DNA from 3 places in the Paenibacillus hebaui genome. Region 1 is predicted to be linked to each of the others. Evidence: predicted binding sites of a transcription regulator. Region 1 holds the regulator's gene; each other region holds the start of a gene.
The links. Region 1 encodes LexA, which represses DNA repair genes until DNA is damaged. Its sites were predicted from a motif close to CGAACATATGTTCG; they were not measured.

Region 1 (6,158 bases):
TTACAATAAATATAAAAATAATATACAATTACTCCTGCTTCCATTCATTTTGGTAAGTCAAAAGATATTGTATTGGGATGATTCGCATACTAGTCATACTAGTATGTTAGTTATATTCTAATTCAGCTGTTTCATAATTTCAATAACTTTTTGAAAAAAAATATGTCTTACATTAACACGATTGTAGTTCTAAGGCACTTTCCATAATAAAAAACATTGATAACTTCATGAATGATTCATCACTCATGAAAGCCATCAATGTTTTCGGGTATAGAGAAAAAGAGCTATGATGCATCTACTCAGAAATTAGCAATAAGACGTTCTAATTCTGATAAATGCTTAATTTCATGGTCAGGCGTATAGGATTCTGTGTTGCCTTTATTCTCACGATTAATCCATACGGATTGGATCCCTGCGGATAAAGCTCCACGAATATCAGTCGTAAGCTTATCTCCCACCATCATGCTTTCTTCGGGTTTCACACCGAGCTTACTCAAGGCATGTTCAAAAATGGAAGGGTCCGGTTTTCCTTTACCAAAGGTACCCGAGATAATAATCTCATCAAAGAAAAGAGCCAATTCAGGAACCCCGTCCAGCTTCTCTTGTTGCAAAGCGGGACAACCGTTGGTTAACAGCAAAAGTTTGAACTTCCCTTGTAAATGGCGCAGGGTATCCATTGTTTCCTCATAGACATGGGGTCTGGATCTCCGCTCTGCCCCAAACTGTGAAGCTAGCCGTTCAGCCAGATCTTCCCGATCTACTCCCAGCTTTAACAGACCACGATGCCAAGACTCTTTACGATACGCGGGAGCAAGTTGCTCCAACTTGCGGAACTCCGGCTGATCCCCACCCGTAAAGTTAGCCCAAAGACCTTCAAACGGGTTGATCCCAATCATTTTGGTAAACGGAAAGGTTTCATAGGACTCATAAAGACCGCGTGCCTCATTACGAACGGATTCTTCAAGTTCTTCAGGTTTAATCCCGGTCTCTTGCGATGCTATTAGGCAAGTCTCATGAAATGCCTCTCGAACACTGCGCTCATCCCATAACAAAGTATCATCCAGGTCGAACAAAATCGCTTTTAACGCCATTTCGATCATCTTCCCCTTTATGCAGTAATTACTTCTCGACGGTTTCCACGGTGATCTGGTGCGCTTTCGCAAATTTGAGAAGACGCTCAGCAATTGCATCCGTATCATAGCGGTTTAGCAATTTGGTAAATACCCATCTTTTACCACGACTGTTATGCTCAATAACGATGGAGCCTGGTTCAATTCTGAACTTGACAATATCATCAACCCCGATTGAACGCTCACGGTTCCCTTTTGTTGTCAAAATCCGGTTACTTCCAATTTTGATATACGGACGCCGGAGCATGAAGATGACTGCCAAAAATACGTACAACAGCATAGTGACCCAGTCCCAAGTTGTCATCGGTGCTTGTACAAGGAAAGTGCTCATAAACAGATACAAAAAAGCGAGTCCAATCAAAAAGATGGGAAACAGAAGACTTCGTCCTTTAAAGACATCTTCACCTGGTGTACCTGAAATCGGTTGACCATTTTTTTTGCGCTGATGATTCAACTGCTTTGAATTTTTCCGAACCGTTCTCTCGAACGAACGCGACATGTGAATCCCCCTTATGTGTTTTTGTATCGGCTTACATAAAATGAAAACCAATGCTTCCCCCTATAAATTGCCCACTCGAAATAACAGGAAGAAACCTAAATATCATAATGATATCATTAGGTTTCCTTAGTGTTTGAGTTTGCTCTGGTGGTCCTGATCATTCTCATCATCCACAATTTCAATGGTTTCCAGCTGCTGTCTGAAATTGCTGCGAATGTTGTTCAAGTAAATTTCTCTAAGCTTGGCACGTTCTGCAAGTTCTTCCTCCGATAATCCAGAGGACTTTTGCTTACGGGCCAATTCATTAATACGTGCTACCAGACTATCTATATCCAAGCTTGTCCCCTCCAAAAATACAAAGTCATATTAACTTTGCCATGATAAGGGCGCCTTGTCAAGTTGACACGCACTGGCACTCATTGATGTACATTTTATTCTGAGAATTGAGGCAAAACCAACACTTGTCCGACCTGAATTGAGGTTGTATGAAGTTGATTCACTTTTTTGATTGCTTCTATATATATACGTGTATCCATGTTATCCGGTTTGTGAGCCAAGGAAATGCTCCACAACGTTTCTCCTTGTGAAACTGCCATCTTGCCTCCAGGCAACAAATCGTTCTCATCCCCCGCAAAAACGGTTAGTACAGTACTGCATCCAATGAATATAATTAAGGACACCACCATTAATTTCAGCAACCAAGTCGAAACTTTACCTTGTACAAAAACGTTCTTGAAGTTCCCTATGTTTGTTTTGACCACTTCTGAATTAACCGGTTCATAAATACTTTGATAAGTAGAATATCTCATAAAACATCGACCTCCAAACGTTTGTTCCTATCTATTGAAATCAATATAGCACGAACACTTGTTTTGTTCAATAGAATTTTAGAACAATTGTTCGCTTTTTTTATTCATAATCTTCTTTATACTATCGTTTTAAAAATGGCTTTGTATTATTTGCTCTGCTCTACAGAAAGACATTAGCTCAAATCACACAAAAACATTGATTTCATAGCATTTTATTTAGAACTTATGTTTGTACGAACGGAGGTTCTATGTTATAATTTTCCCAAACGTTACTAAAATGGGGTTGATACGGTATGTCGAAGATATCCAGCAGGCAACAGGCTATTCTGGAGTTTATACGAAATGAAGTCCGGTTGAAGGGGTATCCTCCTTCCGTACGAGAAATTGGAGAAGCTGTTGGACTGGCTTCAAGCTCTACAGTACATGGACATCTGGATCGTTTGGAGAAGAAAGGTCTGATTAGACGTGACCCTACCAAACCAAGAGCCATCGAACTTTTGAGCCAGGAAGAGTCTGAGCACTCACATCAATTTGCTCACAGCGTTGCACGCATTCCTGTCGTTGGTAAAGTCACGGCAGGGGTTCCTATCACTGCTACAGAGAACATCGAAGACTACTTCCCTCTCCCTACACATTATGTAGGAGAGCAGAAAGTATTTATGCTTTCGGTCGTGGGAGACAGTATGGTTGAAGCGGGTATCGTTAACGGAGACTACGTTATTGTACGTCAACAGCAAACTGCTGATAACGGTGATATCGTGGTTGCGATGACTGAAGATGATGAAGCAACGGTGAAAACGTTCTACAAAGAAAAAGATCATATTCGCCTTCAACCGGAGAATTCGACCTTTGAACCTTTGCGTTTGAAGCACGTTAGCATTCTGGGAAAAGTCATTGGCCTTTTCCGTGATATTCATTAATATTTATCACCACAGATCAGATGTAATACAATGAAATACGCAAAGAGGTTGTCCTGATGATTCGGGATAACCTCTTTTTTACATATTAATTATTTCATTCATTGTATGCTGCCCCTCTACTCACTGCGTTTAAGGACACTCTTGTGATGAGAGAACACATCAAAGCTCTGCTGGCCATGGTATGAACCCATACCACTCTCTCCTACGCCACCAAACGGGAGATAATGAGAGGTCATATGAGATAGTGTATCGTTAATGCAACCTCCACCGAAGGATACTTGATTCAGCACCCGATTCTGTAGCTCCTCATCCTGAGTGAATAGATATAATGCCAGTGGTTTTGGACGACGCACAATCTCATTCAGCATCGGGTTGAGATCACTGTACTTGAATACAGGTAGAATTGGGCCAAAAATTTCTTCTTGCATAACAGGCGAATCCCAATTTACATCTCCCAGCACTGTTGGTTCAATGAGTAACTGGTCCCGTTCAGAACGACCACCGATCAGAGCATTACCGTCTTTGAGAAAAACCGCCAATCGATCAAAGTTACGAGCGTTCACAATATGCGGAAAATCAGCATTCTGCAACACATCATCTCCGAATTTATCCTTAATCTCTGCACCAATCAGATCTAATAGCTTATCATGTACCTTTTCATGAACAAGCAAGTAATCCGGTGCAACACAAGTTTGTCCGGCATTCAGAAATTTACCACGAACAATACGCTGAGCTGCCAGCTCCAAATCTGCATCCTCATATACAATGGCTGGACTCTTACCACCTAGTTCCAACGTAACAGGAGTCAAATGCTCTGCAGCTGCCTTCATAACAATGCGGCCGACACCAGTGCTACCTGTAAAGAAGATGTAATCAAATTTCTCTTTCAACAATGCTGTACTGGTCTCGACTTCCCCTTCCATAACCGTCACATACTCTTTAGGAAAAATCTCGTGAACCAGATCATAAGTCAGACGCGATACGGCAGGCGTTAATTCAGATGGCTTGATAATGGCACAGTTACCTGCTGCAATCGCTCCAATCAGTGGGCCAAAAGCCAGCTGGAACGGATAATTCCATGGTGCAATAATTAAAGCGACTCCATAGGGTTCAGGATAAATTGTACTTACGCCATCCGGCATAGCCGAATTTGTTGGAACAGATCTTGGTGTAGCCCATTCCTTCAGATGTTCCAATGCAAAATCCAATTCACCCAGTACGATGCGAATTTCGGAGCCATAAGCTTCTGCCTGGGATTTATTGAGATCAGTACGAAGTGCGTCCAAAATACGTTGCTGATACTTCTCAATTCCCTGTCTTAATTGTTGAAGAGCTCCAATGCGATATTCAATATTCTTGGTCTGACCTGTATAAAAAAATGTCCGCTGTTCTGTAACAAGTTGTTTCGCTTGATCCATATTAACATCTCCAATTAATAATCCAAAATTAAATTGCTGAAAATCAAATATATTATAACCTAATCATATGAAACTTTCAACATAATGAGATCATATGTAATTTGGAAAAATATGAACAACTCTTTTGTTGCAGAAGTATGGCGTTCATTAAGTAATAGTAGCAACTCTCATTGAGAGTGCAAAAAAAGCCCGATCAGTATAAACTGATGGAACTTAACTTTTTTAGTATTCACTTACCTCAAACGTCAGAACCCGATCAAATAGAATGCAGTACTAGCGGTTCTTGAACGGGCCTTAGTTGTTTCCATGCTTGTCAAGTGCATACGATGCCTTTCCGCTTCCAGCCTGCTAGACTTCATACCACCCGATAAAGTCATTCACTTCTTTCATACTTAAGTCAAATTCTATCTCGACTCCACTTGTCATGGTCACCACAAGATAGGCTCAGTTGCCTAAAGGTTGTTTTGGAGTTGTAGGCTCTTTAGGTGCAGGAATAGGTTGTTCTTCCTCATTTGAAGTAGCTGATGCTTCGTTGGAGTATTCGGTTTCAACACTATTAACTGTGGCAGCTACTCCAAAATAATAAGTAGTTCCGTTTGTTAATTTGGAATAATTAAGTATTCATATTCATGTGTTGTTGCTACAACGGTTTCTGTATAATTGCCTGGCTCAATTCCCATATCGCATTGTATAACTCTCTGCACTATTTACTATGCTTATTGGCCGCATCTGCTTTAATGTCAATAATAATGGGATTAGTTGTACCTATCGTAAGTTCACTTAGGTGAGCGCAAGAAGCTACTTCCTCTACTTCTACTTTTATCCCTTGGTATTCTCTTGGTGTAATTTCAATTGGATCAGTTATCGTAACCGTTCCATTTACATCTCTACCAACTGTTGTGGGAAACAACAATGAGAAATCGGTTAAAACAGTAGGTTAGATTACAAAAGAAAAACGAGGTTATACACTTTGCTCTTTTTTGTATTGTGCCTATATTAAAACTAATTTTTGCGCAATTTAAAAAACACTTTTTTATTATAACTCTTATTTCATGCAATATCATAAACATCAAATTCTATAATATTACCAATAAAAACAACATTTTACATTAATTTCATTTACAAATATAAATTATATATGGTATATTTACCCATGGTTGGCCAACCTAATTATGTAATAGTTTATTCGATATCTTTAATTTCAAATAACAACTTAAGACAGAATCTAAATTTTATTGGTTCTAGTATAATTGGGAGGTTTGAATATGAAAAGATTAAGAAAATTATCTGCTTCCGTTGCACTAGCAGTTGGTTTATTGGCATTCGGCTCTTCGTCAGCGTCCGCTGCTATTGGATGGGGCGACTCTTTTGAGACTGCTGAG
Region 2 (6,158 bases), 1.5 Mb from region 1:
AATTCCCCGACCTGCCGCTGCATTTTCACCATTTACAATCACCACATGCGGTTTATACTTCGTTTTGAGATAAGGCAAATTTTCCTTCAATGCCTTACGTCCCACATTACCCACGATATCACCAATAAACAAAACTTTCATCTTACTGCCTCCTTAATCCCCGCCAAGTTCAACTCTCTTGAGTTTCTTTGAAACGTTGCAGGGTCTCTATCTCATGCTCAACCCTGTTTTTTTGTTATGGAACTGCCTTTTAACAGGCTATCAACAGGAAAAGTGGCCCACTACTGCGGCCACTTTTCCGTAATACTCTATTTTGCGTATTCAACCGCACGGGTTTCCCGGATGACGGTAACTTTGATGTGACCCGGATAATCGAGTTCATTCTCAATCATCTTCGTGATATCACGTGCGAGGCGGAAGGCTTCAGCATCGTCGATTTTCTCAGGTTGTACCATTACGCGAACTTCGCGTCCTGCCTGAATGGCGTATGATTTCTCGACACCTTCGAACGATTCTGAAATCTCTTCCAGCTTCTCCAGTCGTTTGATATACGTTTCCAGCGTTTCGCGGCGTGCGCCTGGTCTTGCTGCGGAGAGCGCATCTGCTGCGCCAACCAACATGGCAATAACCGAAGTCGCTTCGCAATCCCCGTGATGGGACGCGATACTGTTGATTACAACCGGATGTTCTTTGTATTTCTTCGCCAGCTCCACGCCGATTTCGACGTGTGATCCTTCCACTTCGTGATCCAGCGCTTTACCGATGTCATGCAATAGACCTGCACGTCTTGCCAGAGTTACGTCTTCTCCGAGTTCTCCAGCCATCAGTCCAGCCAGATAAGCGACTTCCATCGAATGTTTCAAGACGTTCTGACCGTAACTTGTACGGAACTTCAACCGGCCCAGAATTTTGATCAGATCCGGATGCAGACCATGCACGCCCACTTCAAAGGTAGCTTGCTCACCGTATTCACGGATGCGCTCATCCACTTCTTTGCGGGATTTCTCAACCATCTCTTCAATGCGTGCCGGGTGAATACGTCCGTCAGCCACCAGTTTCTCCAGGGCAGTACGGGCGATCTCACGGCGAATCGGGTCAAAGCCCGACAGAATAACAGCTTCTGGCGTATCATCGATAATGAGGTCAATCCCGGTAAGGGTTTCAAGCGCACGAATGTTACGTCCTTCACGACCGATAATCCGGCCTTTCATTTCTTCATTTGGCAGGGTAACAACAGATACCGTTGTTTCCGCTACGTGGTCAGCCGCACAACGTTGGATGGCGAGCGTAATAATCTCGCGGGACTTTTTGTCCGCTTCTTCCTTCGCTTGCTGTTCAATGTCCTTGATCATTTGAGCCGTCTCATGACGAACTTCCTGTTCTACGTTGGACAGTATGATACTGCGTGCGTCTTCCATAGTGAGGTTGGATATACGTTCCAGCTCCGTCACCTGGTTTTTGTAGATCATTTCGATCTGCTGCTGTGTCTCATCAATTCGTTTCTCTTTGTTAGCCACTTGCTCTTCTTTACGTTCGAGTGATTCCAATTTTTTATCCAGCGACTCTTCTTTTTGCAACAATCGTCTTTCTTGTCGTTGAATTTCGTTCCGACGTTCACGAGTGTCTTTTTCAGCTTCGGCGCGAATGCGATGAATTTCATCCTTCGCTTCCAGCACCGTTTCTTTCTTCAGCGCTTCTGCCTCTTTCTTCGCGTTCTCCACGATTTGTACGGCAGCTTGTTCCGCACTGGAGATTTTAGCTTCTGCAAGAGATTTGCGAATAAAATATCCTACTCCGAACCCAATGAATAGCGCGGCTGCAACGAGAGCGATCGTGATTGCAATTTCCATACTGTTCACCTCCTCGTTGGTTCCTCCAAGGCATTCCTTGGGTCAATTTGCAGTTTTCAAACCTAACATATTTTTGGGAATAACGAATACTCACGGCGATCCCCCGCCGATTTTCATTTCAAGTGTACATGTTGCCACGTACTATCCTCTGTCTCCAGCGGACCCATAATTAAGAATGGTATAAATCTTAAGAAACCGAAACCGCTTTTTTGGAAGGAAAAAGGGTTGTCCATTTCTTACAGACTCATGTCCATTTTAGTATTTGACGAAAGAAATTGTCAAGAGAATGCAGTATAGAGAGTCTAGTCTGCTAATCCCATAACAACGCTTCGTCATCTTCAGAGTCCCCAGCCTCATCTTCTTCAATTAAACAATTCACGACCCGCCGCACCATATCCATTGAAAAACCACGTCTCATGAGGAAAGGAAGCGTTTTATGTTTCTTCTCCTTTACGCCCCCTTTGACCTGATTCCATTTTTTGCGTCCGGCGTTCAAAGCAGTCTCAAATTCCGCATCCGTACTGACACCTTCCAGTGCTTCTGCAATAAGTTCGCTGGCAATGCCCTTTTGACGCAGCTCTTGCCTTATCCACAGTTTTCCCTTCCGCTTGCCCTCCATACGCTGCCTTGTCCATTCCTTCGCAAATAGATCGTCATCCACCAGCTTCTCCCGCTCAAGCCGATCCAACGCCTCTTCAATCAGTGGTGCGGCAAACTCCTTCTGACGAAGTTTCTGACTTAATTCATGCCGTGTACGCGGCTTATGCTCCAAAAAGCGCAGAGACTGTGCATACGTCCGCTGGCGCTCGTCAGCTACAATGATATCTTCCAGATCCTGTTTCATAAACGTATTGCCTCTGGTCAATCGATATTTAATCATTACATCTTCAAGAACAGTAATCGAATATATACCAAATGTGATTCGGTAACGAGCTTCCCTGCTCTTCGTTCGTTCAACCCGGGTAATGATAAGTTCTTCGTTATCCGGGAATTGGGAGATTCCCTCCAGCTCTGCTTCTTCATATACATCATCATCATGTTGATCCATTCAGTTCTCCCCTTCCACATCATACTTTTGTGATCTGCATTGCTTAACTGAGAGCCGTCTAGATCACAAAACCTCCCTCCAAATATGCAAAGCGCATCTCCGGAGGAGACAGCGATTTCCCAGCTTCCCTAAATACGCTAAGCGTACCTTCACAGAAAAACAGTGAACATAATACAAAAGGCCGGGAATCTAGCCCGGCCTTTTCTCTCACAGTCAGCGTGCCAACAGCCCCTGTCCATTCGGACAGGGGCTGTTGGACAGCGCCAGGCACTACAACCACACTCCCTTAGCAAGATCGAGCAAAGCTCAATCAGACAAGCTTAGGGAGTCCAATTGGACAGAACCCAATAGGGCCCTCCTATTAAGGAGGGCTTGAAAAGGTTACTCGCTGATTTCAAATAATTCTTGTTCTTCTGCAGCCTCTTTTTGTTGATCTTCGCTAGTTGGCGCAGGAACTGCAGTAGTTAAGTTACTGGCTACACGAATTTTTTGTTCAATGATTTCAGCAATCTCTTTATGCTCTTTCATGAATTGCTTCGCGTTCTCACGACCTTGTCCTAAACGCTCGCCTTCGTATGAGTACCATGCACCACTTTTATTGACGATATCCAGCTCTGTACCAATGTCAATGATACTGCCTTCTCTCGAAATACCCTCACCGTACATGATATCCACTTCCGCTTGTTTAAACGGAGGTGCTACTTTGTTTTTCACTACTTTGATACGCGTACGGTTACCAATCATGTCATTTCCTGATTTGATACTCTCAATACGGCGTACATCTAGACGTACCGTGGAATAAAATTTCAGAGCACGACCACCAGGTGTTGTTTCTGGATTACCAAACATAACCCCAACTTTTTCACGAAGTTGGTTAATAAAGATCGCGATTGTTTTGGATTTGCTGATTGCACCAGACAGTTTACGCAGCGCCTGAGACATCAAACGCGCTTGCAAACCGACATGGGAATCACCCATTTCGCCTTCGATTTCTGCTTTTGGTACCAGTGCAGCCACAGAGTCAATAACGACAATATCCACAGCACCACTACGTACAAGAGCTTCTGCAATTTCAAGCCCTTGCTCGCCCGTATCTGGCTGAGACAGAAGCAATTCGTCAATGTTAACACCAAGTTTACTTGCATATTGTGGGTCAAGAGCATGCTCGGCATCGATAAATGCAGCTTGTCCACCCGCTCTTTGTACTTCAGCGATAGCATGCAATGCTACAGTTGTTTTACCAGAGGATTCAGGTCCATATATTTCAACAATACGGCCTTTAGGCAAGCCGCCTGTTCCTAATGCAATATCCAAAGCCAAGGAACCGCTGGGTATAATTTCCACATTCATGTGAGTCGACTCACCCAGTTTCATGATGGATCCTTTACCAAATTGCTTCTCTATTTGACGGAGCGCCATATCAAGCGCGGCACGACGGTCTGACAATAAGCTCACACCCTTTACTGTTTATAAGATAATGATACCTTGTTTTAACTCGTTTGCCAAGCTTTTTTTCGAACATACATTCGTTTTTTTGTGAAGGCCGAGGCGCCTCTTCCTCAAAGAAACATTCCATTAAACAGAAAAAAGAACCGTAAACAAGGCTGTAAAGCCTAATTCACGGTTCTTCCGTCTTCCTTAATTATACTTGCTTCGGACTACAATTGCAATCCGAGACAGGTGACTAATCTATAGCCACAAGCTTCTGCCACAAACGATAGAGAATCGCTTTAGCAGAACGGATGCGGACCGTCTCCCGATTACCGTTGATGCGCAGCTCATGGATTTCCGTCTCTTTTCCACGTTCAGCAAGAGCGATAAATACAAGTCCCGGTGGCTTGCGTTCGGAATATCCAGGTCCTGCCACACCCGTAACAGCCAGGCCAAAATCGGTATCCCCAATCATGCGAATCTGCTCTGCAAGTACTTTGGCAACTTCTGGACTCACTGCACCTGGGGCATCTTCACCTTCCAGATAATCATGCGGCACATTCAACAACTTTTCCTTAATTTCGTTAGAGTAACAAACAATTCCGCCCTTCAACATCGACGCACTGCCGGGAACAGATGTCAGACTTTGCATGACGAGCCCTCCTGTACAGCTCTCAGCCGCACTAAGTGTCAGCCCCATATCAGACATCATAGTTACAATAGTGTACTCTATAGGCACATCCTCGTTCGCGTAGAGATGTTCTGTCAATCGTTCCCGAATCTGAACCTCCATCGCATCCAGCTTCAGCTTGGCCTCATTCTCGCTTGGAGCCTTCGTGGATACACGTACCGTAACTTCTCCCTCACTTGCATATGGAGCAATTGTAGGGTCAGTCTGTCCATCAATTAGATCAAGGAGTCGATCTTCCAACGCCGATTCGCCAATGCCTGCAAACTTCAGCATTTTTGAATAGATTGGCATCTCTTCCGTAAGTACGTGTTGGAACAGCCAAGGCTTGACTTCCTGTTCAAACATCGGAATCAACTCTTTTGGCGGCCCAGGCATCACTACATAGTGTTTGCCGTTGTCAGAAATAGCATTCCCTGCAGCAAGTCCCGTTTCATTGGCTAGCGGAGTTCCGCCTTCAATAACAATCGCCTGACGTCGATTATTTTCAGTCATATCCACATTACGATCTCTGAAAAAGCCCTCAATTTTGTCCATGGCCATTCGATCTAGATGCAGCTTGCGGTTCAGAACCGCCGCCAAAGCATCCTTAGTCAAATCATCCTGTGTAGGACCGATGCCCCCGGAAAATAAAATGACGTCTGCACGACCTTGAGCTATGCGAATAGCTTCGCTAAGTCTATTTAGGTTATCACCGACCACCGTTTGGAAATATACATCTATCCCGATCGCTGCCAATTCACGGGATAGATATCTGGCATTGGTATTCACTATTTGTCCAAGCAGTAGTTCTGTGCCAACTGCAATGATTTCTGCCTTCATGCAACATCCTCCTACATGTGGTGAGTGATCAAAGGGCAATAGGATGTTTTCCTATTGCCCTTTGTGCAAAGCTTGCTTCATAATTACCCATTTTAGCCTAAACAGTTACACTTTAGATAAATGAAGCAAATTTTTGTTTTTGATAAAGTAATCGATACCTGACCAGATCGTAATAATCGCTGCAGCCCAAACTGCAATAACGTCCACGTGAACACCCGTGAATGTGAATGGGAAATTATTTAGCAGCAACAACACTATTGCTACAATCTGCACAACAGTTTTTAGCTTGCCCCAAGCACTTGCTGCTACAACCGAACCT
Region 3 (6,158 bases), 1.0 Mb from region 1:
AGCTGAAGTCCGCAGCGATGTAATCTAGACGTCAGAAACAAGGATTTCATTTCCTTGGGGTGTTTACCCGGGGAGATGAGGTCCTTCTTTTGCGAAAAATGAAGACTATTCCGTTATTGGGGGAGAGCATGATGAACAAAAAAGAAATTTCAGCAGGCGGAGTCGTATATAGAAAAGGGGAAGACGGAAGTCTTCAAATTCAAATGATTGTAGATCGTTATGGCAAAACAACGCTCGCCAAGGGAAAGATGGAAGAGGGAGAAACCGTCGAACAAACAGCCTTGCGCGAGATTTTGGAAGAGACAGGTATGGTGGGCCGAATTGTAGAACCTGTTGATGTCATTGCTTATACCTATCAGCACGCAGAATTTGGCCCAGTGGACAAGGAAGTTCATTACTATCTTGTTGAAGCAGAGAGCGGCAATTTGCAGCCTCAGATCGAAGAGATCAAAGGGGTAGATTGGTACACTCCGCAAGAAGCATGGTCTAGACAGCAGCAGAACGGATATGATAACAACGATAGCATTTTACGTGTGGCATTGAACAAATTGGGCATTAACCTATAAGCGCCCCTCCAGTGGAGTTGCCCTGTTTGTCCAGAGAGAGCAAGAGGATCAGGCCACGGGTGATTTCGCCATTGGGGTGGAGACTGGTGGTTTTTTGTGCCAGATAGGCAAGTAACAGAACGGCAGGGCAAGCAGGGAACTGGTGACGTTAAAAAGGGTCTGGGCATGCGCAATCTGTGCCCCGTTATCCGCTGACAGCCAGGCCGAAGCTGCATGCAGCTGGCCGATCAGCGGCATAAAGAGCAGCGCTCCCGCAATGTTTAATATCACATGGGAGGCTGCGACAAATTTGCCTGCGGATGCTCCGCCAGCGGCAGCAATAACAGCTGTGATACAGGTCCCCACGTTGGACCCGATCACAATGGCGATGCCGATCTCCACAGGCAGTACACCTGTGGCTGCGAGCGTGATTGCCATGCTAATGACAGCTGCGCTGCTGTGAATGAGCGCGGTCAGACAGGCACCTGCCAGAAAGCCCCACCACAAGCTGTCGGCTGAGCGGTCCAGAAACCATTGAAATACCCCCATGCTTCGCAGAGGGATAGCAATGGATTGCATCACTTGAATGCCAGTCATGACGAGGGCAAACCCGGCGGACGCGAGGAAACTGTATTGCATGTTAAACAATGTCCGGCGTGTGCGCTCAGGAGCGGTCTGATTGCGTTCACCAAGTACAACAAAGACGGCCCATCCCGTCAGGGACAGCGCAAGCAGTGGCAGGGAAGCACGTCCGATCTGCAGCCCGACCAGTTCCGTCGTCAGACACGTCCCGATGTTGGTGCCAAGGATAATGCCGAGTGTGCGTCCGTAGCTGAGCAGCCTGGCGTTAGCCAGCCCAATGGTCAGCACGGTAACGGCGGTACTGCTCTGCAGGAGGGCAGTTGCGCCCGCGCTGAATGCCATGCCTTTCCAGGGAGCAGAGGTAGCCCGATTGAGCCAACCTGCCAGCATGGGCCCAGCCATCCGCTGCAAGGCCGTTTCCATCAGCTTCATCCCACCAAAAAAGATGATAAGCCCATATAATAGTGGTAGCACAACATCTCTGAACATGAGTAACATCATTCCTTCCGTCCGTTTCCTTATTTCATCCTATGAGTAAGTGAGGACAACCATGACAGGCTGAATGAATTGCTACATCTCAATTCGAAGATACGGTGATTCGTGCAAACGTAGCGGAGGGGAGGGAATCGGAACTGTAGAAGCGAAGCGCTCGCCTTTGCCTCCGAATTTTAACCTTTGAATATCAATCAAAAAATTTGGAGGCAACAGCGATCGAAAGTCCGATCCATTCCCGAAGCGGTCACCCAAATTGCCACACCCCAATTCGAAAGATACGGTGATTCGTGCAAACGTAGTGGAGGGGACGAAATCGAATCTGAAGAAGCGAAGCGTGCGCCTTTGTCTCCGGATTTTTCCTTTAAGAAAGGGAATCAAAAAAATCTGGAGACAACAGCGATCGGAAGATCGATTCGTAACCGGAACGTCACTTAAGTGCCGCACCCAACCTATCTTTTCAACTAACTATGAAAGAAGTGGATCTACCTTGCCCTCAGTTACACTCGAACGCAGTCGCAAAAAGCGGCTTGAACATGCACACCCATGGATATTTAACAATGAAATCGCCTCTGTTGAAGGAAACCCGGAACCGGGAGACCTGGTTAATGTATTGAATCATCAAGGTCGGTATCTCGCAACCGGCTATTACAACCCTGCATCTCAAATCACCGTAAGGGTCGTAGCCTATCAACCCCTAGAGTTCGAACAGATGGACACGGCGTTCTTTGCAGCACGTTTTGCCGATTGCTTGCGCCACCGGGAACGTTTTATCCAGGATGGGGAGGCGTACCGTCTCGTTTATGGGGAGGCGTACCGTCTCGTTTATGGGGAAGCTGACTTTCTGCCAGGATTAATTGTTGACCGCTTTGGCAGTATCCTCGTTGTGCAGTTGCTTACACTGGGTATGGACCGTTGCCGCGAAGCAATCGTACAAGCATTAGTCGAAGTAATGCAGCCAGAAGGTATCTATGAACGCAGTGATGTCTCCATTCGTGAACTGGAAGGTTTGGAGCAAACGAAAGGGCCGCTTTACGGAGAATGCCCACGGCACGTCACAGTAACAGAGAACGGGCTGCTCATTAAAGTGGATATCGTGGAAGGCCAGAAGACAGGCTACTTCTTCGATCAACGCGAGAATCGTGCAGCCATCGAACCGCTCATGAAGGGCTGGGGCTACAAGAGTGGCATTACACTCCAACAGGCTGAGCAGGATGGTGTGGATCAAATGCTGCCTGTGAATAAAAGCGGCAAGGTGGTAACTTTCCCTTATTGGGATGGCGCCACAGTATTGGAGTGTTTCTCTCATACGGGCAGCTTCACATTGAACGCCTGCAAGTATGGAGCCAAAAAAGTAACATGTCTTGATATTTCGGAGCATGCGATTGAAAGTGCACGAACCAATGTAGAACTAAACGGTTTCACTGACCGAGTCGAGTTCGTTGTTGCGGATGCATTCCAGTACTTACGTGAGCAGGTTAAAGGACTCGATGAGCGCAACGTACGTGCGCGTGCTGGCGAACAGAAGGTGGATACCTCCAAAGCGCTTGCAGTCGGTGGTAAAACGTTTGATGTGGTCATCCTCGACCCGCCAGCGTTTGCCAAAACGAAATCAGCAGTCAAAGGTGCATGCCGCGGGTATAAGGACATCAATCTGCAAGGCATGAAACTGGTGAATGAGGGCGGATATTTGGTGACGGCAAGCTGTTCGTATCATATGCGTCCTGACCTCTTCCTGGAAACAATTGCGGATGCGGCCGAGGATGCAGGTAAAGTGCTACGTCTGATTGACTGGAAAGCAGCCGGTAAGGACCATCCGCAAATTTTGGGCGTGGACGAAGGCCACTACCTGAAATTTGCCATCTTCGAAGTGCGCAGTAAAAAGCAATAATTGAACCGGATTCCGTTCTGGGTCAAGCATAGATCACAGCAAAAAGTCCTCAGTTTCAACTGCTGCGGGCTTTTTGCTGTGTTAACGGAGATGATCTCCGGTTTTGCCGGATAGTGGCAAACGTATGTTCCGAACCAAGTCAGATATGTTATACTGGGAATTAAAATCTTGTTCGTGATGGTTTGGAGGATTAGACATGTCCGTACGCTTTGTAATTGGCCGGGCAGGCAGCGGCAAGAGTGCGCTGATTACCCGGGAAATCACATCCCTGCTTCAAAAGGAGCCGCAAGGCAAACCGCTCATTCTGCTGGTTCCGGAACAGAGTTCGTTTCGTACCGAACAGGCATTGGTGTTCTCAGGAGTAATCAAAGGTTCTATGCGTGCTGAAGTGCTCGGTTTTCGCCGATTGGCCTATCGGGTAATGCAGGAAGCAGGCGGTTCTGCTCGTATTCCGATTGGAGCCGAAGGGAAAAAGATGCTGCTCTATAAAGTACTCCAGCGCCGTAAGGAAGAATTGAAGCTGTTTGGAGCCTCAGGCAGTCAACTGGGCTTTATAGGAGACTTGAATGACTTATACAGTGAGTTTAAACGTTATGAACTTGACCCCGCGTCACTGGAAGAAGGACTTTCCACATGGAATACATCATCTTCTTCTGCGCCAATTCTGGGGGATAAGCTGCATGACTTGCTTCTTATATATCGTGACTATGAACAGGAACTGACTGAGCTATATATTGATGATGAAGACACATTATCTGAACTTACAGAGCGTCTGTCGGAAAGCCCCTTGTTACAGGATGCACAGATTTGGATTGACGGTTTTCAGGGATTTACCCCACAGGAAATGAGTGTTATCGGTCGGCTGATGCTCCAGTCATCTTCCATGACGATTGCCCTGACATTGGATCGGCCTTATGATCACGGGACACTGCCTGGAGAACTCGAACTGTTCTATCCCACGGCGAGTGCCTACGCGCGTCTCAAAGGGATGGCTGAAGATCTGGGTGTATCTAATGAAACAACCCTGCTCGATTCGGAAATTTTGCCGAGATATGAAGGCAGTCCTGGACTTGCCCATTTGGAAGCTGGTTTCGACCGCCGGGTTCGCTGGAAAAGCGAAGACCGTGATTCGGGTGTGAAACTTTATGCAGCCGAGAGCCGTCGGGCAGAGATGGAAGGGGCACTGCGTGAAATGCGTCGTCTGGCGCAGGATGAAGGTGCACGTTACAGGGATATGGCGGTGCTTGTTCGTCAATTGGATGCATATGCCGATATTGCCGAACCGCTGTTCAGAGATTATGGCGTACCCGTCTTTCTGGACCGCAGGAGAAATGAACTTCATCATCCGTTATCTGAATTTATACGTTCGGCACTGGATATTGTTCGTCGTCGCTGGCGTTATGAGGATGTATTTCGGTGTGTCAAAACGGATCTGCTGCTCCCGCGTGATGGTTCCATCACCCGTGAAGATATGGACCAGCTAGAAAATTATATATTGGCCTGCGGAATCCACGGATACCGCTGGACAGACGGCAAACCATGGAAGTATGTACCGAGTCTGTCCCTGGAAGACAACAGTCAGGACGGCCGCAATCGCGGACGAGAAAAGATGTTGTCTTTGATGGAGAACTGTCGGTCAGTCATTACAGATTCGATGGGTGTATTTGAGAAACGGATGAACAAGGCGAAGACAGCCAAAGAACAGTGCGCTGCCCTCTACAGGCTGCTGGAAGATGCAGAGATTCCATGGAAGCTGGATCACATGTCTGCTGAAGCCAAGGCTCAGGGTGATCCCGAACGGTCGAGAGAGCATCGGCAGATGTGGGGCGCTGTGCTTGACCTGTTGGATCAGATGGTCGATATGATGGGGGCCGAACGCCTGGATATCGATCTGTTTGCCGGATTGATCGAGACCGGATTGACTGAGCTGAAGCTGGGTCTGGTTCCGCCAGCACTCGATCAGGTGTTGGTGGGCTCGATGGATCGTACGCGTCTCCAGGATATCAAATACGTATTTATCCTCGGGGCGGTTGAGGGTGAACTGCCTGCGGTACCTCAGGATGATGGGGTATTAACCGAGCAGGAGAGATTGTTGCTGACAGAAAGAGGGATGGCACTTGGACCAGGGGCGACCAGACAAATGCTGGATGAACGTTTTCTGATATACACTGCCCTGACAGCAGCCAGCAGCCAGTTATGGATGAGCTATCCGGTTGCTGATGATGAAGGGAAACCATTGCTTCCTTCGGAAATTGTGCGGCATGTACGGAAGATGTTTGGTTTGAGTGAACAGCCGTTACTTGCCCAGCCACCTGTTACACATTTCGAAGCTGCACATTGGCCTTACGCAATTCATCCAGGCCAGAGCCTATCCGCTCTGATCGGACAATTGCGCAGGTGGCGCCGTGGAGAAGACATTCCTGAAATGTGGTGGGCAGTCTATAACTGGCATGTCTCACAAGAGACGAGCAGACCTCAGCTGGAGCAATTGCTCGGATCGGTCTTTTATCGTAATCGGGCGTTACCGCTACGTACAGCTACCAGCCGCAGACTATATGGGACAGAGGTAAGGACCAGTGTTTCGCGGATGGAGCGGTTTGTCGCTTGTCCATTTTCCCATTTTGCATCCCATGGATTGCGTTTGAAAG

Region 2: the regulator LexA is predicted to act here: its motif matches at 4,414-4,427, upstream of recA (recombinase RecA).
Region 3: the regulator LexA is predicted to act here: its motif matches at 3,628-3,641, upstream of addB (helicase-exonuclease AddAB subunit AddB).

The regions. Positions count from the first base shown of each region.
Region 1 covers NZ_CP196836.1:4,123,280-4,129,437, forward strand. Annotated here, with positions in the region: gene ACR32F_RS18210 (HAD family hydrolase) at 300-1,091, opposite strand; gene ACR32F_RS18215 (hypothetical protein) at 1,120-1,629, opposite strand; gene ACR32F_RS18220 (DUF896 domain-containing protein) at 1,756-1,965, opposite strand; gene ACR32F_RS18225 (LysM peptidoglycan-binding domain-containing protein) at 2,061-2,438, opposite strand; gene lexA (transcriptional repressor LexA) at 2,732-3,358, shown strand; gene ACR32F_RS18235 (aldehyde dehydrogenase) at 3,475-4,776, opposite strand; partial or broken gene ACR32F_RS18240 (hypothetical protein) at 5,050-5,262, opposite strand; gene ACR32F_RS18245 (hypothetical protein) at 6,042-6,158, shown strand, end outside.
Region 2 covers NZ_CP196836.1:2,585,909-2,592,066, reverse strand. Annotated here, with positions in the region: gene ACR32F_RS11925 (TIGR00282 family metallophosphoesterase) at 1-141, opposite strand, end outside; gene rny (ribonuclease Y) at 309-1,850, opposite strand; gene ACR32F_RS11915 (regulatory protein RecX) at 2,161-2,898, opposite strand; gene recA (recombinase RecA) at 3,280-4,344, opposite strand; gene ACR32F_RS11905 (competence/damage-inducible protein A) at 4,583-5,839, opposite strand; gene pgsA (CDP-diacylglycerol--glycerol-3-phosphate 3-phosphatidyltransferase) at 5,945-6,158, opposite strand, start outside.
Region 3 covers NZ_CP196836.1:5,119,236-5,125,393, reverse strand. Annotated here, with positions in the region: gene mtaB (tRNA (N(6)-L-threonylcarbamoyladenosine(37)-C(2))-methylthiotransferase MtaB) at 1-23, shown strand, start outside; gene ACR32F_RS23270 (NUDIX hydrolase) at 129-566, shown strand; gene ACR32F_RS23265 (Na/Pi cotransporter family protein) at 615-1,616, opposite strand; gene ACR32F_RS23260 (class I SAM-dependent rRNA methyltransferase) at 2,110-3,510, shown strand; gene addB (helicase-exonuclease AddAB subunit AddB) at 3,707-6,158, shown strand, end outside.